2 regions of the Stenotrophomonas sp. CFBP8980 genome follow, and region 2 is predicted to be linked to the other one. Evidence: predicted binding sites of a transcription regulator. Region 2 holds the regulator's gene; the other holds the start of a gene.

Region 1 (12,011 bases), on a different contig from region 2:
CCGTCATCGGTGAGCAGCAGCAGCCCCTCGCTGTCATGGTCCAGCCGCCCCGCCGCATAGACCTGCGGCGGGAGGCCGAAACCGGACAGCGTGGGACGGGGCGGCACGCTGCGGTCAGTGAACTGGCACAGCACGTTGAAGGGTTTGTTGAACAGGATCAAGGACATGGTTGCAGTTTTCTGTCCTATTCGGGGATCTGACGCAGATGGCCATGGTGGACCGCGCGTCGGCGGGACAGGCTGGGGGAAAGCGGGTGTGCCAAGTCTGACGCATGCCGTGCCGTTCGTCACAGCAACAAGAAACATCAGGAGCACCCCATGCCCGCACCCGTCGCTGCAAACGGCCCGCCACCCCAGACCCAGACACCTCCACCGGCGCCAGCGCCCGGGGCCAGCACGTCGGCCATACCGGGACCAGGTCGCATCGGGAACCGCCCCCTGCACGTGCAGTCCATGTCCGCGCCCGCAGCCAGCAATGCCGGGCCAGGCAGCGGCGTCGCCGAGGCACGGGATGCGCATTACACAAACCTGATACGCGCCACCGCGATGAGGCCCATGGTCGCTGAGGTCACGTCGCCATGCCCTCTGCGCAGGGTCGTCTGGTGGCCTTCGGCGAATGGGTGATCCGCCATGCGGACGCGCTCGGCCAGCCCACCCTGGCACGGCGTACTCCCAACAGTGCGGCGCGCGGATTCATCGCCCAGCTGCCGTTGACAGGCCCTCCCGCCGAGCTGGCCGCCACCGGCTATGTCACCGTGTTGTTCAACACCGTTCTTCCGGACCCGGACAACTCAGACACGCATCCCGTCGTCTTACTGCGGAGCGCACTCTCCCAGGCCCCGAAACAGCCAGCGGAAGACGCCGGGGCGCCCCGCTGACCGCAGCAGACCCCCCGTGCGAAAGGGATCAGCGTGCCGCCTTGATGAAGCGCAGCGTCATCCGGTCACTTTCGCCGATGGCCCTGTACTTCGCCGCATCGGCCGCGTCGTGGTTGTTGGACGGCGGCAGCGTCCACACGCCGTTGGGATGATCCTTGGTATCACGCGGATTGGCGTTGACTTCACTGCTGCCATCCAGTGTGAACCCGGCCGCTTCGGCCATCGCGATCACCTGCTGCTCGCCGACATAGCCGGACCCGTCGTCGTCGCCGACATCGGCCTTGGCGCGATGTTCGACCACGCCCAGCACGCCGCCCGGCTTCAGCACGTCGTAAAAGCCCTTGAACATGCCCGGCGCCTGGCCGGACTTGCGCCAGTTGTGCACATTGCGGAAAGTCAGCACCACATCGGCCGAAGCGGGCTTGCCGAATACCGGCGCAGCGGGGTCGTAGGCCACTTGTTCGGCCTTGTCGAACTGCGCGGGCGAGGCGGCGAACTTCTTCTGCAGGCCATCGCGGCTGCGCTGCTGGTAATCGCGCCCACGCCCTTCCGGCACGGACGCCGGATCCACCACCGCGGCAATGTAGTGGCCCTGCTGGCGCACCAGCGGTGCCAGGATTTCCGAATACCAGCCATTGCCGGGAGTGATCTCGATGACCGTGCTGGTCGGGGTCAGCTTGAAGAACGAGAGCGTCTGTGCCGGATGACGGAAGCCGTCGCGGGTGACATTGGCCGGGTCGCGGTTTGCGGACTTGATCGCCGCCTCGATCGCCGGGCTGACCTGTACCTGCGACGCCGCGCTGGCGGCCACCGGCGAGCGGGCATACAGCGGCGATGCGGACAGCGCCGCTGCCACGGCGAGGCAACAGGCAGACACAGTGAGCAGGTTCTTCATGGCGGGCTCCCTTGGATGGTGGGCGCAGACTAGCAGCCCGCACCGCTTCGGTGTTCACAAAGCGTTAGCGCCGCGTGGCGCTCCGGAACACAGTTTTGCGGCCGGTGCCGCAGCAGCGTCATCTCCCTCCCCTTATGCTGCTGGCATGGCTATACAAGGAGACTCCGCATGACAGCAACCCGCGAACTCGGCCGTTCAGGCCTGCAGGTGCATCCCATCGCCTTCGGTGGCAATGTCTTCGGCTGGAGTGCGGACGAGAAAACCACCTTCGCCCTGCTCGACGCCTTTGTCGATGCCGGCTTCAACCTGGTCGATACCGCCGATGCCTATTCGGCGTGGGTCCCGGGCAACCAGGGCGGTGAATCGGAGACCCTGATCGGCAGATGGTTCGCACGTAGCGGCAAACGCGACAAGGTGGTCCTGGCCACCAAGGTGGCGAAGTGGTCGGAACAGCCCGGCCTGTCGGCAGACAACATCACCGCAGCGGTGGAAGGCTCGTTGCGTCGCCTGCAGACCGACGTCATCGACCTCTACCAGGCGCATGAGGATGACGAATCCACGCCGCTGGAAACGACGCTGGGGGCCTTCGCGCGGCTGGTCGAACAGGGCAAGGTCCGCGCCATCGGGGCCTCCAATTACAGTGCCGAGCGGCTGGCTGACGCGCTGAAAATATCGGCCGACTACCGGCTGCCGCGGTATGAAACGCTGCAGCCGGAATACAACCTCTACGACCGTTCCGCTTATGAGGCCGGCCTGGAGGCCTTGGTGCAGCGAGAGCAGCTTGGCGTGATCAGCTATTACTCGCTGGCCAGTGGTTTCCTGAGCGGGAAGTACCGCCGCAGCGAGGACGCGGTTAGGAGCCCCGCACGGGGCCAGGCCGTGGTGGCGAAGTACCTCAACCCGCGCGGCCACCGCATCCTCGGGGCACTGGATGACATTGCCGGCAAGCATGCCGCGACCGCGCCCCAGGTTGCGCTGGCCTGGCTGGTCGCGCGTCCTTCGATCACCGCGCCGATCGTCAGCGCCACCAGCGTCGAGCAGCTGCGCGAGATCCTGGCAGCGGCGACGTTGGCGCTGTCGGCGCAGGACATTGCCGAGCTGGACGAAGCCAGCGCCTAGCCGCACTGCCTGCACCCGCACGACGGGCTGTCCTCAGTGGGCTTGCTGCACGAAGCCATTGCCGTATAACAGCCAGGTCAGCTCTTCCGGCGTATAGGGCATCCCGGGCTGGATGCCATTGCTGCGTGCGAACAGCAGCGCAGCCGGGGGGTTGTCAGCTGCAAGCAACCAACGGAAAGGAGCGGGGCCTTGTCGGCTCAGCAACAGCACGCCGGATCCGGCTTCGTGGTCAACGTACTGGATGCGGTCACCGTGGAGGCGGAAGGTGGACGGCACCGGATGCTCGATTACCTCGACGTCCTGTCCCGGCGGCAATCCTGCCGGCTGCTCGGCGGGCGGATCCACCGACTGCCCGGTCGCGCCATCGCTGCGGTACACCTGGAAGCCGCTGCCGGACCGGTGCGCCGCAGCATCGCCACGTACTTCGCTGAGTCCATGTGCCCGCAGCACAACGCCCACTTCCTTCAGCGTACAGGGCTGGCCCGGCTGCAATCCCAGCGTGTGCAGGAATTCGCGTCCGACGCCGCGCTGGGCGTTGAGCCTGACTACGCCTGCATCAGCATCTGAGGGTGTGAATACCAGCGTATGCAGCAGTCCCTCCGCATCCACTGCGATGATCATGGCGTCCACCACACTGAAGCAGTTGCGCAACAAGCGATGGCCAGCAGCCGGGCGGCCGAACGTTATCGGTTCGAAGAACTGCGACCTGCGCTGCAGACGTGTCTTGGCGCTGCAGGGGCTGGCGCTCGCCATCGCTTCCTTGCGGACGAACAGACTCAATGACGCCGGCAGCCCGACAGGGACCGCGTCGCCTCCCGCATCCATCGCCGTCAGCGCATCCGCATCCGGATGGAAGCGCAAGCCGGAGACCCGCTCGATGCCGATCACCAGGTTCGCCAGGCTGTCGTCCTGCAAGGTGAAACCGGAGCCGGGGTCGTGGATGAGCAACCCCTGGGGACCTTGCTCGATTTCAAGCAGTCCAGCGTGGACGGGGGGCATGGCTTGCGCGCAAGCGCGGACGACGTAGGCCAGGAACAACCTTCGGAGACCGTCCAGCTGGATATGCTCGAGAAGTCGGAAGGTGTCCGGTTCAAGCAGCTGCGCCACGCTAGGCCGATGTCGCTGCAAGGCGTGGTCGGGCACCACCGAGATACTGGCCACCACATGGATTTCGTCGTCGCCCAGGACGACCGGAGCCTGCGGCGCCTGCCTGTCCAATTGGCCGAGCCCGCTGTATTTCCTGATTTCGGCCTGGCGCAGCGGGTTCGCATAGCGCTCGCGGATCGGCAACCCGACGATCCAGTCGTCCTGGCGTGCTACGGGATCGGTAGCTGTGTCGAACTGGGACTCGAAGAGAGGACGCGCCCGGTAGTGGACGCAGAACCGCGGCGTGGGCACGTCGAATCGTGCCTTCTTCACCTGCCTGGCTGCCTCGCCGACATGATGGAAACGAACGCAGGACGGAAACAGGCGTGCGGTGGGCATGGGCGATACATGCAGCACGGTGCCGCCGTGCGATGCGCGCCCCACCTTGGCCGTTCCTGGCGACGGCGACGGCGACGGCGGCGACGGCGGCCTGAGGGAGGCCTGGCCGCCGAAGAGCGGAGCAGTGGGTGGTTTTTCGGCCTTAGCCGGCATCACCGCGAACAACACCTCCTTGTTCGCATCGCCTGCAGCCGCGCCGCCCGCGCTGCTGCTTGCAGCAGCCGAGGCCGAGGCCGAAGCCGACCCCGCCGCCGCACCGGATTCGGCACCGCCACCGCTGCCACCCGCGGCGGCCCCTACACCGGCTACAACGCCCTTCGCCGGGCGGGCGCGCTGGACAGGTGAGGCAGGCTTGGCCAACGTGGGCCGGCGCCCCCCTTTCCCTGACACGGGCTTGGGCGGCGGCGGCTTCCCGGGTGGCCCGGCCTTGCCCTTGCCTGACTTGGCGAGGGCACCGGGAAGCAGCCAGCTACCGCTCATCGGCAGGCGCAGCTGCGCCTCGTCATCCCGACCCTTCCACGTCCCCAACCGGCTGCAATGGATTGGTCGCAGGACCGCAGGCTGCGGCACCGCCGCCAACGCGCGATCGCCGGTGGTTGTAGGGACAGCGGGGTGCTGCAGACCACCTGCGATGTTGAGCACGGCACGCAACTGGCGCAACCGATGCAGCAGCGCTCGACCGGCGGCCGAACCCACGGCTTCCACCGGCCGCTGCCGGGCCAGCTCGTACAGCACCGCGCAGCATGCGATCCCGATGACCAGATCCTGGTGCCCGCGGACGCTGCCAAGGCCGGAGGGAACCACGCCCTGGAGCGCCCGCCCCACTGCTTGACGCAGCGCGGCCGGCAGCACTGCACCAAGCGGCAGTCCCTGCAGGGCACACAGCAGGTTGCCACGCGCCGCATCGGACAGGGCGCAGAAACACTGCCATGTGGTCCATGGAAAGGAGAGGCCCGGCGATACCTGCTCAGCCACGGCCAGCAGCCGCGAGAAGCCGATCGCGGCCCCCCAGCCGATCATCTCGCAGCATGCGCCATCGATGATCGCGCCGGCTTCACGGACGAGAGGCCGCCTGCGCCCCGCCCCAGGCTCGCAGGGCGACGGCAGCGGCCGGTTGCGAACTAGCGGACGCAGGTTGCCGGGCAGCAATGGCGACACGAAGTCGGCCAGCATGCGGGCCACGTTCAAGGAACCGGGCGTGCCGCACGCCGTCGACGTTGTCGGGTCGGACGCCGGCACGGCCGCGGCAATCATGTCCTGCCAGCCCCGTTCCCACCAAAGGCGGCTGCGGCTGCGGCTGCGGAAAGGTGATGGAGAGGCGTCATCGTGGCAAGGGAGAGGCTGCTGCGTTGCACGCAATGGCAGCGGCGGGCGGATGGGACGAGGCGTGGAAGAACCTGACTTTAGTGTGCGGAGGCCGTTCTACGCGCACTTTCGAATATCTTGCATGGCGAGCCCATACGCTGCGCATCGTTCCAATGTTGGCCAATAGCGGGAATCACACAGCTTTCACGTCGTTGAATGGAACGATAACCGTGACGCGCTTCGCACTTAAGCATTGAAGGACGCACCCGATAAGGAAGTCTCCCCTTCCCGGAACCATGCGCTCATGCGGAACGCCTCGCCCGCTTCTCCCCCACCTGCTCGTGGCATCCAGTTCAAACTCATCGGCGCCACCTCGCTCGGCGTGCTGTTGCTGGTGGCCAGCGCCTTGGCCGGCCTGGCGTCGGCCTGGTTCGACCTGGGTGCGGCGATGCCGGCGTCCTATGCGGTCAGCCGCGATGCCGAACAGCTGCAACGGGAGTTCCGCCTGCAGGTGCAGGAGTGGAAGAACCTGCTGCTGCGGGGCGCCGATGATGCGCTGCGCGAAAAGCACGCAGCCGCCTTGACCGAAGAGGGACGCAAGGTAGCGGAACTGGCTGCCAGGGTCGGCCGTGCCGAGGATGGCCGGACGCGTGAGCTGGTCGCAGCGTTCATGACCGACCAGGCCGCGCTGCAGCGTGACTACCAGACTGCGCTGCAGGCCTATATCGCATCGGGTTACGACCCGGCCGCCGGCGATGCGCCGGTGCGCGGACGCGACCGCCCGCTGGCCCAGGCGCTGGATGGCCTGGCCGCGCATACCGCGCAGGTCGCGGATGCGGCCATCTCGCGCCGCTCAAGCCATGCACGCGAACTGCTGGTGACCAGTGCCGTAGTGACGGTCATCACCGCCGTGCTGCTGTTGCTTGCGCTGTCATGGTGGCTGCGCCGCGCTGTCGTGCGGCCGGTGGTGGCGGTGGAAGCCGCTGCGCGCGCCGTGGCCGCCGGCGACCTGGAGTACCGCGTGCAGGTGCAAGGGCGGGATGAGATCGGCCGCCTGGCCAAGGCCATGCAGGACGTGCAGGGAACGCTGCGCGGTGTGCTGGCGGCACAGGCGGAGATGGCCCGCACCCACGAAGCGGGTCAGATCAGCCACCGCATGGACGCCGATGCCTTCCCCGGTGCCTACGGGCGGATGGTGGCCGACTGCAATGCCTTGGTCGCAGCGCACATACAGGTGAAGATGCGTGCCATCGCCGTCATGGGCCGTTACGCAGTCGGTGATCTTTCCGAAGACATGGACCGCCTGCCGGGCGAGAAGCGCGTCATCACCGATGCGCTGGATGCCGCCAAGGCCAACCTTGGTGCGATCAACGCCGAGATCAAGCAGCTTGCAGCTGCTGCGGCTGCCGGTGATTTCAGTCGTCGCGGCGACGTGGCACGCTTCCAGTTCGACTTCGCTGACATGGTAGGTGGCCTCAACCGGTTGATGCAGGTCACCGACGGCAACCTGGCACAAGTGTCGAGCATGCTGCGCGCGATCGCCGATGGCGACCTGCGTGCGCGCATGGAAGGTGAATTCCATGGCGTGTTCGCGCGTATCGCCGGCGACGCCAATACCACGGCGGCGCAACTGGCGACGATCGTCGCCGACATCAAGCAGGTGGCCGGCGGCGTCCGCGAAGCCGCGATGGAGATCGCCAGCGGCAACAGCGACCTGTCCCAGCGCACCGAACAGCAGGCCGCCAACCTGGAAGAAACCGCCGCTTCGATGGAGGAGCTTACCTCCACCGTGCGCCAGAACGCAGAGCATGCACGCACCGCCAACGACCTGGCCCACAGCGCGGCGAGCGTGGCATCGCAGGGCGGCGAGGTGGTGCGCCAGGTGGTGGCGACAATGGGCGGTATCGAAACGTCTTCGCGGCGCATCGCCGACATCATCACGGTGATCGACGGCATCGCCTTCCAGACCAACATCCTGGCCCTGAACGCGGCCGTGGAAGCCGCGCGCGCAGGCGACCAGGGCCGCGGCTTCGCCGTGGTGGCCAGTGAAGTGCGCACGCTCGCACAGCGTTCGGCGGCGGCTGCAAAGGAGATCAAGGGGCTGATCGATGAATCGGTGGAGAAGGTGGCCGATGGCTCCGCGCTGGTACGTCAGGCGGGCAGCACGATGGGCGAGATCGTTGCCTCGGTGCAGCGCGTGACCGACATCATGGCCGAGATCTCCGCCGCTTCGCAGGAACAGAGCGCAGGCATCGAACAGGTCAACCAGACCGTGGTGCAGATGGATGGCGCCACCCAGCAGAATGCCGCGCTGGTGGAAGAAGCCTCTGCTGCCGCGCGCAGCATGGAACAGCAGGCCGCCCGCTTGGTCGAATCTGTGGGCGTGTTCACCCTGGCCTGAAGGCCTGCCCCGTGGTGGGTGACGACCGCTGCTATCGGTGGGTGACGACCGTTGGTCGTCACGCGTTGCGTTCTGCCGCTGCGCTCGCCGAGCATGGCTCGGCGCTACCTGCTCCGGTAGTGACGGCTGCTGCTGTTGGTGGGTGACGACCGCGGGTCGTCACGATCCGGCCTACACCACGAAAGGCTCGCGCTGCATGCCTTCGGCCAACACATCCACGAAGGAACGCACGCGCGCCGACACGGCCGTGTTGCGGTAGTACACCGCGTGGATCGGCTGGTAGACATCCAGGGTCTGCGCAGCCAGCACCGGCACCAGCGCACCGCTGGCCCGGTCACCGTGGGTCAGGAAATCGGACAGGCAGGTGATGCCCACCCCTTCCACTGCCAGCCGGCGCAGGGTTTCGCCGCTGGACGCCGCGATGTCCGGGTGTATCCGCAGCTGCCCGTCGTCGTCACCGGGCAGCGGCCAGCGGTTAAGCGATTCGGGCTCATTGAAGCTCAGCAGCGTGTGCGCCGACAAGGCAGCGATGCCGTCCGGCGTACCGTGCTGGCGCAGGTAGTCCGGGCTGGCCACCAGCTGCAGGCGGCAGCGGCCCAGCAGGCGTGCATGCAGGGTGGAATCGGCCAGCGGACCGATGCGGATGGCCAGGTCGGTGCGCCGCTCCAGCAGGTCGATGTAGCGCTCGGAGCTGTTCACTTCCAGCGCCACCTCCGGGAACTGCTGCCGATAGCGCGCCACCAGCGGGGCGATCACATGCAGCACGAACGGCATCGCCGCATCGACGCGCAGGCGACCGGCCGGGCGTTGACGACGCAGCGCCATCTGTTCTTCCGCGGTCTCCACTGCCTCCACGATCTGCCGCGCCTGGCGGACGAACGCCTCGCCTTCGGCAGTCAGGTGCAGGCGGCGGGTGGTGCGGGTCAGCAGCGTGGTGCCCAGCTTTTCTTCCAGCCGGCCCAGGGCCCGGCTGACCCCTGAGGGGGTCTGGCCCAGTTGTTCGGCCGCCGCGCTGATGGTGCCGCTGTCGATGACGGCCAGCAGCGCCTGCATTTCGTCCAGGGTGATTTTCATGGCTGCATTATTGACCACCAGGCAAGAGTGATTGGCGTGAAGGCTGGTTTTTCAGCAAAGGTCAGCGGCGCAGACTGCGCTCCTTCCTTTCCTGCCGGACCCTGTCATGACCCGTGGCATTCCTCTCGCCCTGTTGGCGTTGACCCTCGGTGCCTTCGCCATCGGCACCACAGAGTTCGTCATCGTCGGGCTGCTTCCCACCATCGCCGCCGACCTGCAGGTCAGCCTGCCCTCCGCTGGCCTGCTGGTCTCCCTGTACGCCCTTGCCGTGGCGGTGGGCGCACCGGTGCTGACCGCGCTGACCGGGCGCGTGCCGCGCAAGACCCTGCTGGTGGCGCTGATGCTGGTGTTCACCATCGGCAACCTGGTCGCCTTCCTGGCCCCTGGCTACAACGCGCTGATCGTCGCACGGATCCTGACCGGCCTGGCCCATGGCGTGTTCTTCTCCATTGGTTCGATCATCGCCACCTCGGTGGTGCCGAAGGAAAAGGCCGCCAGCGCGATCGCCATCATGTTCACCGGCCTGACCGTCGCGCTGGTGACCGGCGTGCCGCTGGGCACCTTCATCGGCCAGCACCTGGGCTGGCGCGCAACCTTCCTGGCGGTGTCCGGGCTGGGCGTGGTGGCGCTGCTGGGCAGCCTGGCCTTCGTACCGCGCAACCTGGCGCAGAGCGCGCCGGCCACCTTCCGCCAGCAGCTCGGCGTGCTGGCGCAGCCGCGGCTGTTGATGGTGTATGCGATGACCGCGCTGGGCTACGGCGGCACCTTCCTGTCCTTCACCTACCTTGCGCCGATCCTGCAGGAGGTCACCGGTTTGTCCGCCAATGCGGTCAGCGGCATGCTGCTGGTATATGGCATCTCGGTGGCGTTCGGCAACGTGTGGGGCGGCCGCCTGGCCGACCGGCTCGGGCCGATCCCCGCACTGAAGCGGATCTTCGCGCTGCTGGCGCTGGTGCTGCTGGTGCTGACCTTTACCGCCTACAACACCTGGCTGGTGCTGCTGACGGTGCTGGCGCTGGGCGCGGTGGCCTTCGGCAACGTACCCGGCCTGCAGGTCTATGTGGTCAAGCAGGCGCAGCGCCATGCACCGCAGGCAACGGACGTGGCATCGGGACTGAACATCGCCGCGTTCAACATCGGCATCGCCCTCGGCGCCTCGCTGGGTGGGCTGGTGGTCGAACACATCGGCCTGATGCACACCCCATGGCTGGGCGCGCTGGTGGTGGTGGGTGCCTTCGCCCTTACCGCGCTGAGTGGCCGGCTGGACCGCCGCGATGGCATCGACGACCGCGCCGAAGGCATCAGCGTGGCGGCGCATTGATGCCTCCGCTGGCGCACGGGGTCGCCACGCCGCGTTGCCCGCATGCATACGTTCCCTGCCCTACCCTCTGTCCGTCCCCCACTGGAGTATCCCCATGACCGTTCCTGCTTTTGGCCTTGGTACGTTCCGCCTGAAAGAACAGGCGGTGATCGATTCGGTACGCAACGCGCTCGACGTCGGCTACCGCGCCATCGATACCGCGCAGATCTACGGCAACGAAGCCGAGGTCGGCAAGGCGATCGCCGAATCCGGCGTGCCACGCGATGACATCCATCTCACCACCAAGATCTGGATCAGCGAATTCAAGCGCGATGCGCTGCTGGCCAGCCTGCAGGGCAGCCTGGAGAAACTGCGCACCGACCGCGTCGAGCTGACCCTGATCCACTGGCCGTCGCCGGATGATGCGGTGCCGATGGAGGAGTACCTGTCGGCCTTGGCCGAGGCCAAGGCGCAGGGTCTTACGCGCGAGATCGGCATCTCCAACTTCACCATCGCCCAGACCCGCCGCGCGATCGGCATCCTGGGCGCGACTGAAATCGCCACCAACCAGGTGGAGATCCATCCGTACCTGCAGAACCGCCTGCTGGTGCCGTTCCTGCAGGAACAGGGCATCCACATCACCGCGTACATGAGCCTGGCCTACGGCGAGGTGATCAAGGATCCGGTGATCCAGGCGATCGCCGGCCGCCACCAGGCCACCCCGGCGCAGGTCGCGCTGGCCTGGGCACTGCAGCAGGGCTTGGCGGTCATTCCCTCTTCCACCCGGCGCGAGAACCTGGCCAGCAACCTGGAAGCGGCCCGCCTGCGCCTGACCGACGAAGACCTCGCCCAGATCGCCACGCTCGATCGCGGCCATCGACTGGCCAACCCGGACGGCATCGCCCCCGCCTGGGATTGACGGACCCGGGGTAGCGCCGAGCCATGCTCGGCGGAGTGCCGCCGCAGGATCAATCCCTCAACAACCATCCGCGCATCGCCGCACTGACCTCTGCCGGCTTTTCCATCGGTGACAGGTGCCCGCAGTCGGGCACCACCACCAGCATGGCGTGCGGCGCCAGCGCCTGCATCTCCTGGCTTATCGGCAGCGGCGTGATGCGATCGTTCTCACCGCAGACGATCAGCATCGGGTCGCGGTAGGCCGCAAGTACCGCATGGCCATCCTCGCGGTCCAGTCCACTTTGCCGCAGGAACACCTCGGCACCGAGCCGTGCGGTCATCTCGCGCACGCGCTGTACCAGTTCGTGATCGTCCAACCGCGAAGCGTCGATATAACTGCGCATCAGCGTGTCGCCGAAGCCGTGGAACCGGCCGGGCAGCCGGACGCTGGCGATCTGCGTGGCGCGCTGTGCGGCACGCTGCGGCGAATCGGCGTGGATGGAGGTATCGATCAGGGCCAGCCGCAGCACGCGCTGCGGTGCGGTGCGCAGGATCTGCTGGGCCACGAAGCCGCCCAGTGAGAAACCGGCCAGCGCGAAGCGGGGCGGCGCCTGCGCCAGCACGGCATCGGCCACCGCCTGCATCGTGTCGCCAGCGG
Region 2 (12,011 bases):
TGGCCTGGGTGATGACCAGCTCGCCGACCAGGTTGATCAGCGCATCGACCTTGTCAACGCTGACGCGGATCGAGGATTCGGCTTCCTGCGCCGGGGTCGCAGCGGCGGTGGCGGGCGCTGCGGCGGCAGGCGCTGCAGCCGCCGCCGGTGCGGCCTCGACCTGGGCCGGTGCGGTGGTGGCCAGGCTGGGCGGTGCGACCGGACGGATGTCCAGCTCGCAGTCGTCGACCACCCAGGCGAAGGTATCTTCGATCTGGCTACGCTTGATCTTGCCGATCAGCCCGAGATCCCACGCCAGGTGGGCTTCGAACGGATCGAGCTGCTCGAAGCCGGGCAGCCGCTCGAGGCGTGCCTGCACCTGCAGCGGGCCGAGGTGTTCCAGTTCGCGGATGATGCGCAGCGGATCATTGCCGCTCATGAACATCGACGGTGCCGGGGTGAAGCCGATCTGCCAGGCTTCCGGCTCCGCTTCGGCCGCGACCGGGGCGGCTGCGCTTGCTGGGGCCGGGGCCTGGCCGGACAGGATCGATTCCAGTCGTGCCTTCATCGCCGCGACCGTGGCCGGGTCGGCCTGCACGCCGTGTTCGGCTTCGCGGAGCAGGGCGCGCAGCACGTCCACCGAGGCCAGCATGGCATCCACCGCATTGGCTTCCAGTGCGCGTTTTCCAGCGCGCAGTTCGTCCAGCAGCGTTTCCAGTACGTGGGTCAGCGCGGCGATGGCATCGAAGCCGAAGGTACCGGCGCCGCCCTTGATCGAATGCGCCGCACGGAACACCGAGTTGATGATCTCTGCATCGTGCTGGCCGGATTCCAGGGTCAGCAGTCCAGCTTCCATGGCGTCCAGCCCTTCGCGGCTTTCCTCGAAGAAGGTGGCGTGGAAACGTTGCAGGTCCATGCTCATGTCAGGTGTGTTCCAAGGGCGGGCGCGGGGGATGGGATGGCGTGGGCGGTCAGCCCAGGACCTTCTGCACGGTGGCGATCAGCTGTTCGGGATTGAACGGCTTGACCAGCCAGCCGGTAGCGCCGGCGGCCTTGCCTTCGGACTTCTTGTCGGCGGCCGATTCGGTGGTCAGCATCAGCATCGGGGTGAACTTGTATTCGGCCAGCTGGCGCAGTTCGCGGATCAGCGAGATGCCATCCATGTTCGGCATGTTGACGTCGGTGACCACCGCGTTGAAGCGCTGGCCCTTGGCACGGCCCAGCGCGACGGCGCCGTCCTCGGCTTCTTCGACGGAAAAGCCGGCCGAGGTGAGGGCGAAGGAAACCATCTGGCGCATCGACGCCGAGTCGTCCACCACCAAGATACGTGCACTCATGCCGCGTTCTCCACAGATTTCAGGTTGTCATGGGATACAGCCAGGCCCAGGGCCTGGGTGACGCCGAGCAATCGCGCGGCGTCGGTGAAGGTTGCGGTGCTGCCGCTGAATTCCGTCTGCAATCCGGCACCGCGCCGGCCCTGTACGAACGCGCACAGGACCTGCATGGCGGCGGTGTGGATACGGCCCACCCGGCTGGCGTCGAGGGTCAGCGGGTCGGCCGCGGCCAGCAACGGGGCCAGGCGGTTCTTCAGCTCGGTGCTGCTCTCGATGCCGAGATCTTCACCCAGGTCCACAGTGCTCATTGTTGCTCCGGACAAACGGTTCCAGACTTCATAGCGGCAATATCCGGGGAAGCTTTAGGGTTGGGTTCATCGCGGTTCTACAGGGACCAGGGCCGAGGGGGCAGGCGGGGCCACGCAGGACACGCCGCAAGTACGTCCATGTAGGCTTGTGTTCGGCTCCTGCCTCACACAGTCCTGCCTGACCCCGCCTGCCCCCTCGCTGACAGTCCGCGCGTGGGGTGGGGAGCAAGAGCAAGAGCAGGAACGAGAGCGAGGGCGAATGCTGTCTTGCGGTCAGTTCAGCAGCTGGGTGGCGTCCAGGAGGATCATGGGTTGCTGGTGGAGGCGGGCTACGCCTCGGAAGATGTCGTTGCTGATGCGGCAGATGCGGGCGGTGTCGGGGGGTTCTATCTGGGAGTCGCTGAGGTTGGTGACGTCTTCCACGGCGCTCACGCGCAGGCCCATGATCTCGCCATTTTCTTCCAGCACCACGATGCGGGTAAGGGCGTCTTCGCCGGCGGGGGCGCCGCCGAGGTGGATGCCCAGGTCCATCACCGGGACCACCTGGCCGCGCAGGTTCATGATGCCGAGCATCGCCGGGGCGGTACCGCGCAGGGGCAGCAGCGGCACCGGCAGCACCACTTCCTGCACCTTCAGCAGTTCCAGTGCGTAGGCCTGGCTGCCGCAGCGCAGGCGCAGCCAGCGCGAGCTGCGCTCGGTGGCGCGTCGCTGCGGGGATGAGGCGTAACCGCTCTGCCGGGCCTGTTCCTGCAGTTCCTGCCAGGTGCTGGGCGGGTTTTCATTCGGCTGCGCCAGCGCGGGGGTCGCGCGGGCCACGGTGCGCGGCGGCAACGCGGGCGCCGCAGGCGCGGCGGGCGGGACCGGGGCGAGCAGGGCGGCGATGGGATCGGCTGCGGCAGCGAAGGCGGCTTCCAGCGAGGGGCTGTCGGCGTTGGTGAGCACCGCGCTGACGTCCTCGCCGGTTTCGTAGATCACTTCGTCCGGCAGGTCGTCCCAGGTCGGTTCCGGTTCCGCTCCAGCAGCAGGCAGCGGCGCGTCGGCGGCGGCATCAAAGGCGGCCTGCAGGCTGGCTTCGTCCATCAAGGCGGGGTCTTCGCTGCTGGCCGGCCCGGTTTCGTAGACCACCTCGTCGGGCAGGTCATCCCAGGTCGGCTCGCGTTCGGCGGGGGGCTCGGCTGCGGGGACCGCAACCGGCTCGGCGAGTGTCGTGGTGGCCTCGCCCAGCAGCTGTTCCAGGTAATCGTCCAGCACGGTTTCGTTGTTCATGCGGCCTGCTCCAGTGCGCGCGCATCGTCGGCCAGGATCCAGTCCAGGGCACGGCGGTAGGCGGCCAGGCCGCGGCCTGGATAGTCGTCCCCTTCCACCGGCGCCATCAGCGTAGCGGCGTTGCTCATCCGCGTGTCCACCGGAATCGCATCCTCCCAGACCCGCGTGCCATGGTTGTCCTGCATCTGTCGCAGGCTCTCGTTGCCGGCGCGGGTGCGGCGGTCGAACAGGGTCGGCAGGATGGACATCGGCAGCGGACGGCGACGCGAGCGTTCAACCATTTCACCGGTGCGGACCATGCCGTCCAGCCCGTGCAGCGCCAACGGTTCGGCCTGGGTGGGAATGATCAGGCGATCGGCCGCGGCCAGTGCGTTGATCATCAGCAGGCCGAGCGTGGGCGCGCAGTCGAGCAGGATGTAATCGTGACGCCCGGCGTGGCGTGCCAGCGCATTCTGCAGCGACAGTCCCAGTCCGGGCTGGTTGGCGCTGCGGCGTTCCAGCGTGGCCAGCGCCGACTGCGCGCAGACGTGATCCAGCCCGGGGATGCGGCTGGCGTGGCAAAGCGTGGCCAGTTCGGCTGGCGGTGCGGCGAACAGTTCCAGCACGCCGGCCGGCGGCGGATCCAGCGGGATGCCGAACGAGCGGGTCAGTGAAGCATGCGGGTCAAGATCGATCAGCAGCACACGGTGGCCCAGGGCGGCCAGTTGCCGGCCCAGCGCCAGGGTGGTGGTCGTCTTGCCGACGCCGCCCTTCTGGTTGGCGATTGCCCAGATGCGCATCGGTCTACTCCTTCATGGCGGGGGTGACGGCGGCGCCGATCGGGCTGCCGGCCGCTGCAGGCGCACGTGGCGCCTGCGGGGTGGGGGGTAAGGAAATCGGGGTGATCGGCGCGGGCGCAGCGCTGCCTGTGGAGGCGTTGAGCCGCTCGCTGATCGGGTCCACGCCGTGCGTGGTGTCGGCCAGTATGATCACCATCACCCGCCGGTTGCGGTTGCGCCCGACGGCGCTGGTGTTGTCATCGCGCGGGCGGAATTCGCCGTAGCCGACCATCGCCAGGCGGGCCGGCTGCAGGCCCTGGTCGGCGAACAGGTGCACCACGCTGGCGGCACGCGCGGCCGACAGTTCCCAGTTGGAAGGGAACTGCGCGGTGGCGATCGGCACGTTGTCGGTGTGGCCTTCCACGCGCACGCTGTTGGGCACGTCGCGCAGCACCCCGGCCAGCGTGGACAGGGTGTCACGCGCCTGCACGTCCAGCACCGAGGCACCGGTCGGGAACAGGATATCGCTGTTGATCTCCACCTCGATCCACAGCTCGGTACGGCGCACGGTGATCATGCCGCGGTCGATCAGCGGCGCCAGCGTGGCGGTGAGCCGGTCGGCGATCGCGTCGAGCTGGCGCTCGGCCTGCTTCAGCTGTTCCTGGTCACGGAAGGACACCGGTGAGCGCATCTGCGATGCCATCGCCGGCAGCAAGGAGGGATCGTTGGCCGGCGCAGGGGCTGAGGGACCGACGCGGCTGCCGGCGTTGATCACCGATGGCGCATCCCAGCCGCCGCCCTTGACCTGGTTGCTGCCGACCTGCACGGGGTTGAGGGTGCGCGGGGCCGAACCGAAGGCGGTGCTCAGCGCGGCGGCGACCACGCGGTACTTGCCTTCGTTGACCGATGAGATCGCATACATCACCACGAAGAAGGCAAGCAGCAGCGTCATCAGGTCGGCGTACGGAATCGCCCAGGCCTCATGGTTGGCATGCTCTTCGTGGTGCTTGCGGCGGGCCATGTCAGTGCAGGAATCCGCTCAGGTTGGATTCGATGTTGCGCGGGTTCTCGCCCAGCGCGATCGAGATCAGGCCTTCGATGGCCATTTCGCGGTCTCGGGTGGTGTGCGCGATCACGCTCTTGAGCTTGGCCGACACCGGCAGGAACAACAGGTTGGCCGAGGCGATGCCGTAGATGGTGGCGGTGAAGGCCGCGGCGATACCGTGGCCGAGCTTGCTCGGATCGGCCAGGTTCTTCATCACCGCGATCAGCCCCAGCACCGCGCCGATGATGCCCAGGGTCGGCGCATAGATGCCCATGGCCTCGAATACCTTGGAGGCGGCCAGGTCCTTGTGCTCCTGACTGCTGAGTTCGATCTCCAGCATGTGCCGGATGGTCTCCGGCTCGACCCCGTCCACCAGAAGCTGCAGCCCCTTGCGCAGGAACGGATCAGACTGCGCTTCGACCTGTGCCTCCAGGCCGAGCAGGCCCTGGCGGCGGGCGATGTTGCTCCATTCCACGATCTGGGTGATCAGTTGGCGGCGATCGCTCTGCGGCGGGCGGATCACCCAGCGCACGATGGTGAAGGCATGCTTGAACACCGCCGGGGCGGTATGCAGCAGGATCGATGCGAGGGTTCCCACGATCACGATCACGAACGCAGCCGGCGACCACAGCGACGCCAGGCCAGCGCCCTTGAGGATGCTGCCCCCGACCAGTGATGCCAAGGCGAGGAAGAGTCCTATGAGGCTGAGTCTGTCCATGGATCGGTTATCGGCCCGTAGCGGTGTGACTTGAGCTGGCGGCCGGCAGCGTGCCGACCGACGTCACAGTTTTTGATCAGTCGTGCGGGCTGCGAAGCCCGTCGACATCGAGGATCAGCGCCATCCGACCGTCGCCGATCAGGGTGGCGCCGGCATAGCCGCGCAGTCCGCGCAGCGCCTTCGGCAAGGGCTTGATGACCACTTCTTCGCGGCCGCGCACCTGGTCCACGACCAGCCCGAAGCGTGCTTCGCCCGCCTGCAGCACCACGATGGTCAGCAGATTGGACTGCATCGGCTCCACGTCCAGCCACTGGCGCAGGTCCACCAGGGCCAGGGTGTGCGAGCGACGGTCGAGCACCGCACGGCCATCGAACCAGCCCAGCGAGGTGGCCGGTGCATGCAGCACCTCCAGCACGCGGGCCAGCGGCAAGGCGTAGACATCCTCGCCGGCTTGCACCAGCAGGGTCGGCAGGATCGCCAGGGTGAGCGGTACGCGGATCATGAAGCGGCTGCCACGGCCCAGCTCGGACTGGATCTGGATCTGCCCACTCAGTTCGCGGATGCGCGACTGCACCACGTCCATGCCAACGCCGCGACCGGAAATGTCGGTGACCTGGGCCTTGGTGGAGAAGCCGGGGAGGAACACCAGGTGCAGGCATTCTTCGCTGCTCAGGCGGGCAGCGGCTTCAGGATCGATCAGACCCTTCTCGCGGGCCTTGGCGCGCAGCTTTTCCGGATCGATGCCGGCGCCGTCATCCTGTACTTCAATGCTGACATAGTCGCCTTCCTGCTGCGCTGAAAGCCGCACGTGGCCGCTGCGCGGCTTGCCCTGGGCTTCGCGCAGGTCCGGCATTTCCACGCCGTGGTCGATGGCATTGCGCACCAGGTGCACCAGCGGGTCGGCCAGTGCTTCCACCAGGTTCCGGTCCAGCTCGGTTTCCGCGCCGACCAGCTCCAGTTCGACTTCCTTGCTCAGCGAGCGGGCGACGTCGCGGGCGACCTTGGGGAAGCGTGAGAACACCTTGCCCACCGGCTGCATGCGGGTACGCATCACCGCCGACTGCAGCCGCGCGGTGGCGATGTCCAGGGTGGAGACGGCGCGGTCGAGTTCTTCATCACGCAGACGCGCGCGCAGCGTCTTGAGCCGGTTGCGTGAGAGCACCAGCTCGCCGATCAGGTTGACGATGGCGTCCAGCCGCTTGGTGTCCACGCGCACGGTCTGCTCGGCTTCGGCCAGCGGCTTGGCCGGCTTGGGCGGGGCGGCGGCACTGGCTGCCGGTGCACGGGCGGCGGGCGGGGCGGGCTTGGCGGGAACGGGCGCAGGAGTCACCGGAGAAACGGCCTGGGCGCCGGGCACGGCACCGCCGTGCAGCTGGTCGAGCAGGGCTTCGAACTCGTCTTCGCTGATCATCGCATCGGCGGCCTTGGGTGCCACCGCGGTCGGTGCGCCGCCACCATGCAGCTGGTCAAGCAGGGCTTCGAATTCGTCATCGCTGATCAGCGATGGATCGCCGCTTGCAGCCGCGGACGTGCTGGCCGGAGCCGCGCCGACATCGAACTGGGCGATCAGCTCCGGTGGCGCATGGCCGGGCTCTTCGCCGGCCGAAACCGAATCCAGCATCGCCTGCAGGTAGTCCAGCGACTGCTGGCCGGCATCGAAATGGTGCGGCTGCAGCGTGGCCTGGCCGGCACGCACCAGGCCGAGGGTTTCTTCCGCGGCGTGGCACAGTTCGACCATGGCGGTGATGCCAAGGAAGCCTGCGCCGCCTTTCAGCGTATGGTAACCGCGGAACACCGCATTGAGCTGCGGGCTGTCCTGCGGGTCCTGTTCCAGGGTGACCAGCTGCTCGCCGAGACGATCAAGGATTTCCTGCGCCTCGATGATGAAGTCGGCAGCGATGTCGTCGGCGATTCCACTCATCTTCAGAGCCCCAGGTCGGACAGCAGGTCGTCGGCATCGTGCTGGGACACCGCATGGCGGTCCACGCCGTGCACCGCAGGACCGGCCAGTGCCGGCTCATGACGGCCCTGCTGGCGCTGCGCCTGCAGTTCCGGCGGCAGGCCCAGTGCCCCGAAGCCTTCATGCACGCGGCGCACGATGCCGACCACGCGGCGGATGATCTGCCCGGTCAGGTCCTGGTAGCTCTGGGTCAGGGCGATCTCGGTCAGGTTGTGGCGGATGCGCTCCAGCGCCTGCTGCTGCTCCAGCAGCGGCAAGGCCTCTTCCCCCAGGCGTGCGGTGAGTGCACGGCATTCTTCAGTCAGGTCCAGGGTGCGGTGGGTGGCCTGTTCGGTCATCGTCACCACGTGATCCAGGCGGGCGCAGGCGTCGTCCAGCTCACCGGCATCGGTGGTGACGGTGGGCAGTTCGCCCAGTGCCTGGCCCAGCTCGCGCGCCAGCCGTGACAGGCCGGCCATCATGGGCTGGGTACGTGCGGCGGCGAGGGCATCGATCTGCACGCGCCAGCCGGTTTCATCGCCCGCTTCCAGCGCGGCAAGCGCTTCCTGCAGCCGCTGTACCAGCCAGGCCTTGTCCATCGCTGCATCCATGACAGCGGCCATCAGGCGCTCGCCGCCAGGCGTTCGAAGATCTTGCCGAGCTTTTCCTGCAGGGTCAGTGCAGTGAACGGCTTGATGATGTAACCGTTGACGCCGGCCTGGGCCGCTTCGATGATCTGTTCGCGCTTGGCTTCGGCGGTGACCATCAGCACCGGCAGGGTCTTCAGGCGTGCATCTGCCCGGATCGCCTTGAGCAGCTCGATACCGGTCATCACCGGCATGTTCCAGTCGGTCACCACGAAATCGAACGACTGGCTCTGCAGCATCGCCAGTGCGGCATGCCCATCTTCAGCTTCGGCGGTGTTGGTGAAGCCGAGGTCGCCGAGCAGGTTCTTGACGATGCGACGCATGGTCGAAAAGTCGTCGACGATCAGGATGCGCATGTTCTTGTTCAAAGCTTGATTCCTCTTGGGTACTTACGCTTCCAGGCCCGCGTCAACGGCCTCGAAGGTTTTCAGTCGGCCACGCAGGCGCAATACCGCCTGGCCATGGATCTGGCAGACCCGCGACTCGCTCACGCCGAGCACTGCGCCGATCTCTTTAAGGTTGAGTTCCTGTTCGTAATACAGCGACAGCACCAGCTGCTCACGCTCGGGCAGGTGGCCGATGGCCTTGCCCAGTTCGCTTCCGAACTGGCTGCGTTCTAGTACCTGCTGCGGGGTCGGACCGCCCTGGGCAATGGTGTCCAGCTCGCCCTGGTCCTCGATCCGTGACTCCAGGCTCAGCACCTGGCCGCGCGAGGCATCTTCCATCAGCCGAAGGTAGTCCGGCAGCGGGATGTCCATCGCCGCAGCAACTTCGGTGGCTGATGCAGCGCGGCCGCTGGCCTGTTCCAGCCGGCGGATGGTCGCGGCGGCGTCACGCGCACGGCGATGCACCGATCGCGGTACCCAGTCACCACGGCGGATTTCGTCGATCATCGAGCCGCGGATGCGGATCGAGGCATAGGTTTCGAACGATGCGCCCTGGTCGGCATCATAGCTGCGCGAGGCTTCGATCAGCCCCATCATGCCGGCCTGGATCAGGTCATCGACCTCCACGCTGGCCGGCAGCCGGGCGGCCAGGTGATGGGCGATGCGCCGCACCAGGTCCGAATGCTGGTTGATGCATTCGGTGGCCGCGGTGCGCTGTACTTCGCGGTACTGCGCTGCGCCTTTCATGCCACCACCCCGCGCTGCTTGAGGATGCGTTCTAGGAAGAACTCCACGCCGCCGCGCGGCTCGGTGGGCGCCTGCCAGCGTGCGGTACGGCGGGCGATCTCGTTGATCGCCAGCGCCGAGGGGCTGGACGGGTAGGCTTTCACCACCGGCTGCTGGCGCTGCACCGAAAGGCGCAGCCAGTCGTCCTGCGGCACGCAGCCGAGGTAGTTCAGCGAAACATCGGCGAGGAACTTTTCGCAGACCCGGCTCAGCTTTTCGTACAGCACGCGGCCTTCGTTGGAGTCGCGCACCATGTTGGCCACCACCTGGATCCGGTCCACGCCGCGTTCGCGCGACAACACCTTGATCAGGGCGTAGGCATCGGTGATCGACGCCGGCTCGTCACAGACCACCACCACGGTGTCCTGGGCAGCCTGGCAGAACGTCAGCACGCCATCGGTGATGCCGGCGGCGGTGTCTACCACCATGACATCCAGGTCGCGCTCCAGTTCGGAGAACACATTGACCAGGCCGACATGTTCGGCCGGGGCCAGTTCGGCCATGTGCCGGCGACCGGACGCGGCCGGTACCACCAGCACGCCGTTGGGGCCTTCGATGATCACCTCTTCCAGCGTGCAGCGCCCGGCGATCAGGTCGGCCAGGGTGAACTCCGGCTTCAGGCCCAGGATCACGTCGATGTTGGCCAGGCCCAGGTCGGCGTCCAGCAGCAGCGTGCGTTTGCCCATGCCCGCGAGCGCCACGGCCATGTTGGCCGAAACGTTCGTTTTGCCCACGCCGCCCTTGCCGCCGGTGACGGCGATGGTGCGGACCGGGCCCAGCGGCTGGCTGCGGGTGGCCGACAACGGAAAGGCGGTGGTCAGCTTGGCGTATTCACGCGACGGCATGGTTCAACTCCGGGTTGCAGGGCATATCGGCCGCGCGGCGCAAATCTTCAAGGCGAAGTACAAGATTGGCTGCACTGGCCCGGTGCAGGTCTTCGGGAACGTCCTGGCCGTCGGTCACCCAGGTGATCGGCAGGCGGTGGTCGACGGCCACCGACAGCGCGGTGCCGAAGCGGCCGGTTTCATCCAGCTTGCTCAGCACCACGCCCTGCAGGTTGGCGGCACTGAAGCGGCGCACCACTTCGTCCATGTCGCCGAAACTGGTGTTGGCCGGCAGCACCAGCAGGGTGCTGACCTGGGGGGCGGCGCGCAGCCACTGCAGCTGCGAGGCCAGGGTGCGGTCGCGCGGGCCGACGCCGGCGGTATCGATCAGCACCAGCTTGTAGTCCTTCAAGCGCTCAAGCAGCTGGTCCAGGTCGGTGCCGCTGTTGGCTTCGTGCACGGCGATTCCGAGCTGGCGGCCGAAGCCGTACAGCTGCTCGCGGGCGCCGATGCGGGCGGTATCGGTGGTGACCAGCGCGACGTCGCGCGGGGCGTGGGCTTCTGCAAAGCGCGAGGCCAGCTTGGCGATGGTGGTGGTCTTGCCGGCGCCGGTGGGGCCGACCAGCGCGATCACGCCGCCGGCTTCCAGCGGGTCGACCGGGGAAATCGGCAGCTTGCGCGACAGCAGGCCCAGCATCAGGCCGCGGCCGCGGTGGGCTTCGGTATCCAGCGGGATCTGCAGCACCACGTCGCGGGCGATCCCGGCGTCGAAGCCGTATTCGTCCATCAGGTCCAGCGCGGTGGCACGCACCGGGTTGCCGCGCAGGCGTTCATCGGTGAAGCGGTGCATCTCGCGTTCGATGACCTGGCGCATGCCGGCCACTTCATTGCGCAGGTGGCGCATCTCTTCGTCGTCGCGGGCGATGACGGTGAGAGTAGGCGGCGCAACCACCGGCGGCGCCGGCGGCACGATTTCGGCCAACTGGAGGGCGGGAACGGATGCGGATTCCGCTGAGCGGGGCTCGGCGCTGACGGCCAGGGGTAGCGCCGACCCCTGGTCGGCGAGCGAAGCGGGCCGTGGACGGGTAGATTCCGCCGAGCATGGCTCGGCGCTACCGGCCTCGGTCAGCTCCGGCACCTGTGCGGCGAAGGCCATCGGCAGCGGCGGCGGCAGCACCGCCGGTGCGCGCAGAACCGGCGCCGGAACGCGCGGTTCAACGGCTACTGCCGGCACTGCGACATCGAAGGTTTCGTCCTCCACCCAGGCGCGCGGCAGCGCAGCGGCAGGGCGGCTGGGCGATACCCGCGGCGCGTCGGCCGGCGGCTGCACGAAGGGGGCGAAGATCTGCTCGGGCAGCGACGGTTCGTTGACGGCGGGCGGCGACGGGAATCGGGCGAGGCCACCGGCGGCACGCGCCAGGGTGGCAGCGAAGCCTTCGCTGCCACGACGCGGCACGCCTTCATCAGCGCTGTTGAGGGTGCGGCCGGTGGCGCCGACCGCAGCACGCGCCAGCGCGGCGACGGCCGAGGTGGTGGCCGCAACCGGCTCGACGTCCTGTTCCGGGGTGCGGCGGCGGGTCATCGCCGCAATCATCGCGTCGGCCGCGGTGCGCGGGCGGGGTGCCGGCGCAGGTGCCGGTGCGCTGTCCTTGCGTGCGGTTTCCAGTGCACGCTGCACCACGCTTTCGTCGTAGTGCGCGGCGGCCACGATTTCCACGCCTTCTTCGATCCGCCGGTTGGACAGGATCACCGCATCGGGGCCGTGTTCCTTGCGTACCAGGTTCATGGCCGAGCGCATGTCGGCGGCGACGAATCGTTTGATTTTCATGCTGGGGTACCGGGACGGATTCGTTTCAGGGGCAGGGGATCGCGGGTGGTCGGTGGTCAGCACGGTGCGGGGTCCCCTTCGGTAATGGGTGGTTCAAGACGTTGCAATGGCGCTGCTGCCGGCTTTCCGCCACCGGGTGGAACCGCGTCTCAGCTGATGGTGCCTACCAGCTTCAAGCGCTTGTCCTCCGGGA

The links. The regulator FliA, encoded in region 2, starts transcription of late flagellar genes. The targets are predictions, from matches to a motif close to TAAAGTTTNNCNNNCNNNGGCCGATAA.
Region 1: a site for FliA is predicted at 5,928-5,954, ahead of SOM47_RS12365 (methyl-accepting chemotaxis protein). Genes of this name have one in related genera too.

What each region holds. Positions count from the first base shown of each region.
Region 1 covers NZ_JAXCXF010000005.1:129,394-141,404, forward strand. Annotated here, with positions in the region: gene SOM47_RS12340 (pseudouridine synthase) at 1-167, opposite strand, end outside; gene SOM47_RS12345 (hypothetical protein) at 578-877, shown strand; gene SOM47_RS12350 (class I SAM-dependent methyltransferase) at 906-1,772, opposite strand; gene SOM47_RS12355 (aldo/keto reductase) at 1,941-2,891, shown strand; gene SOM47_RS12360 (hypothetical protein) at 2,925-5,630, opposite strand; gene SOM47_RS12365 (methyl-accepting chemotaxis protein) at 5,986-8,082, shown strand; gene SOM47_RS12370 (LysR substrate-binding domain-containing protein) at 8,254-9,156, opposite strand; gene SOM47_RS12375 (MFS transporter) at 9,263-10,477, shown strand; gene dkgB (2,5-didehydrogluconate reductase DkgB) at 10,572-11,375, shown strand; gene SOM47_RS12385 (alpha/beta fold hydrolase) at 11,425-12,011, opposite strand, start outside.
Region 2 covers NZ_JAXCXF010000012.1:7,952-19,962, reverse strand. Annotated here, with positions in the region: gene SOM47_RS17450 (chemotaxis protein CheA) at 1-901, opposite strand, end outside; gene SOM47_RS17445 (response regulator) at 951-1,316, opposite strand; gene SOM47_RS17440 (STAS domain-containing protein) at 1,313-1,621, opposite strand; gene SOM47_RS17435 (chemotaxis protein CheW) at 1,895-2,887, opposite strand; gene SOM47_RS17430 (ParA family protein) at 2,884-3,666, opposite strand; gene motD (flagellar motor protein MotD) at 3,671-4,666, opposite strand; gene SOM47_RS17420 (flagellar motor protein) at 4,668-5,408, opposite strand; gene SOM47_RS17415 (chemotaxis protein CheA) at 5,485-7,329, opposite strand; gene SOM47_RS17410 (protein phosphatase CheZ) at 7,332-7,970, opposite strand; gene cheY (chemotaxis response regulator CheY) at 7,970-8,362, opposite strand; gene SOM47_RS17400 (RNA polymerase sigma factor FliA) at 8,384-9,127, opposite strand; gene SOM47_RS17395 (MinD/ParA family ATP-binding protein) at 9,124-10,011, opposite strand; gene flhF (flagellar biosynthesis GTPase FlhF) at 9,998-11,818, opposite strand; gene flhA (flagellar biosynthesis protein FlhA) at 11,968-12,011, opposite strand, start outside.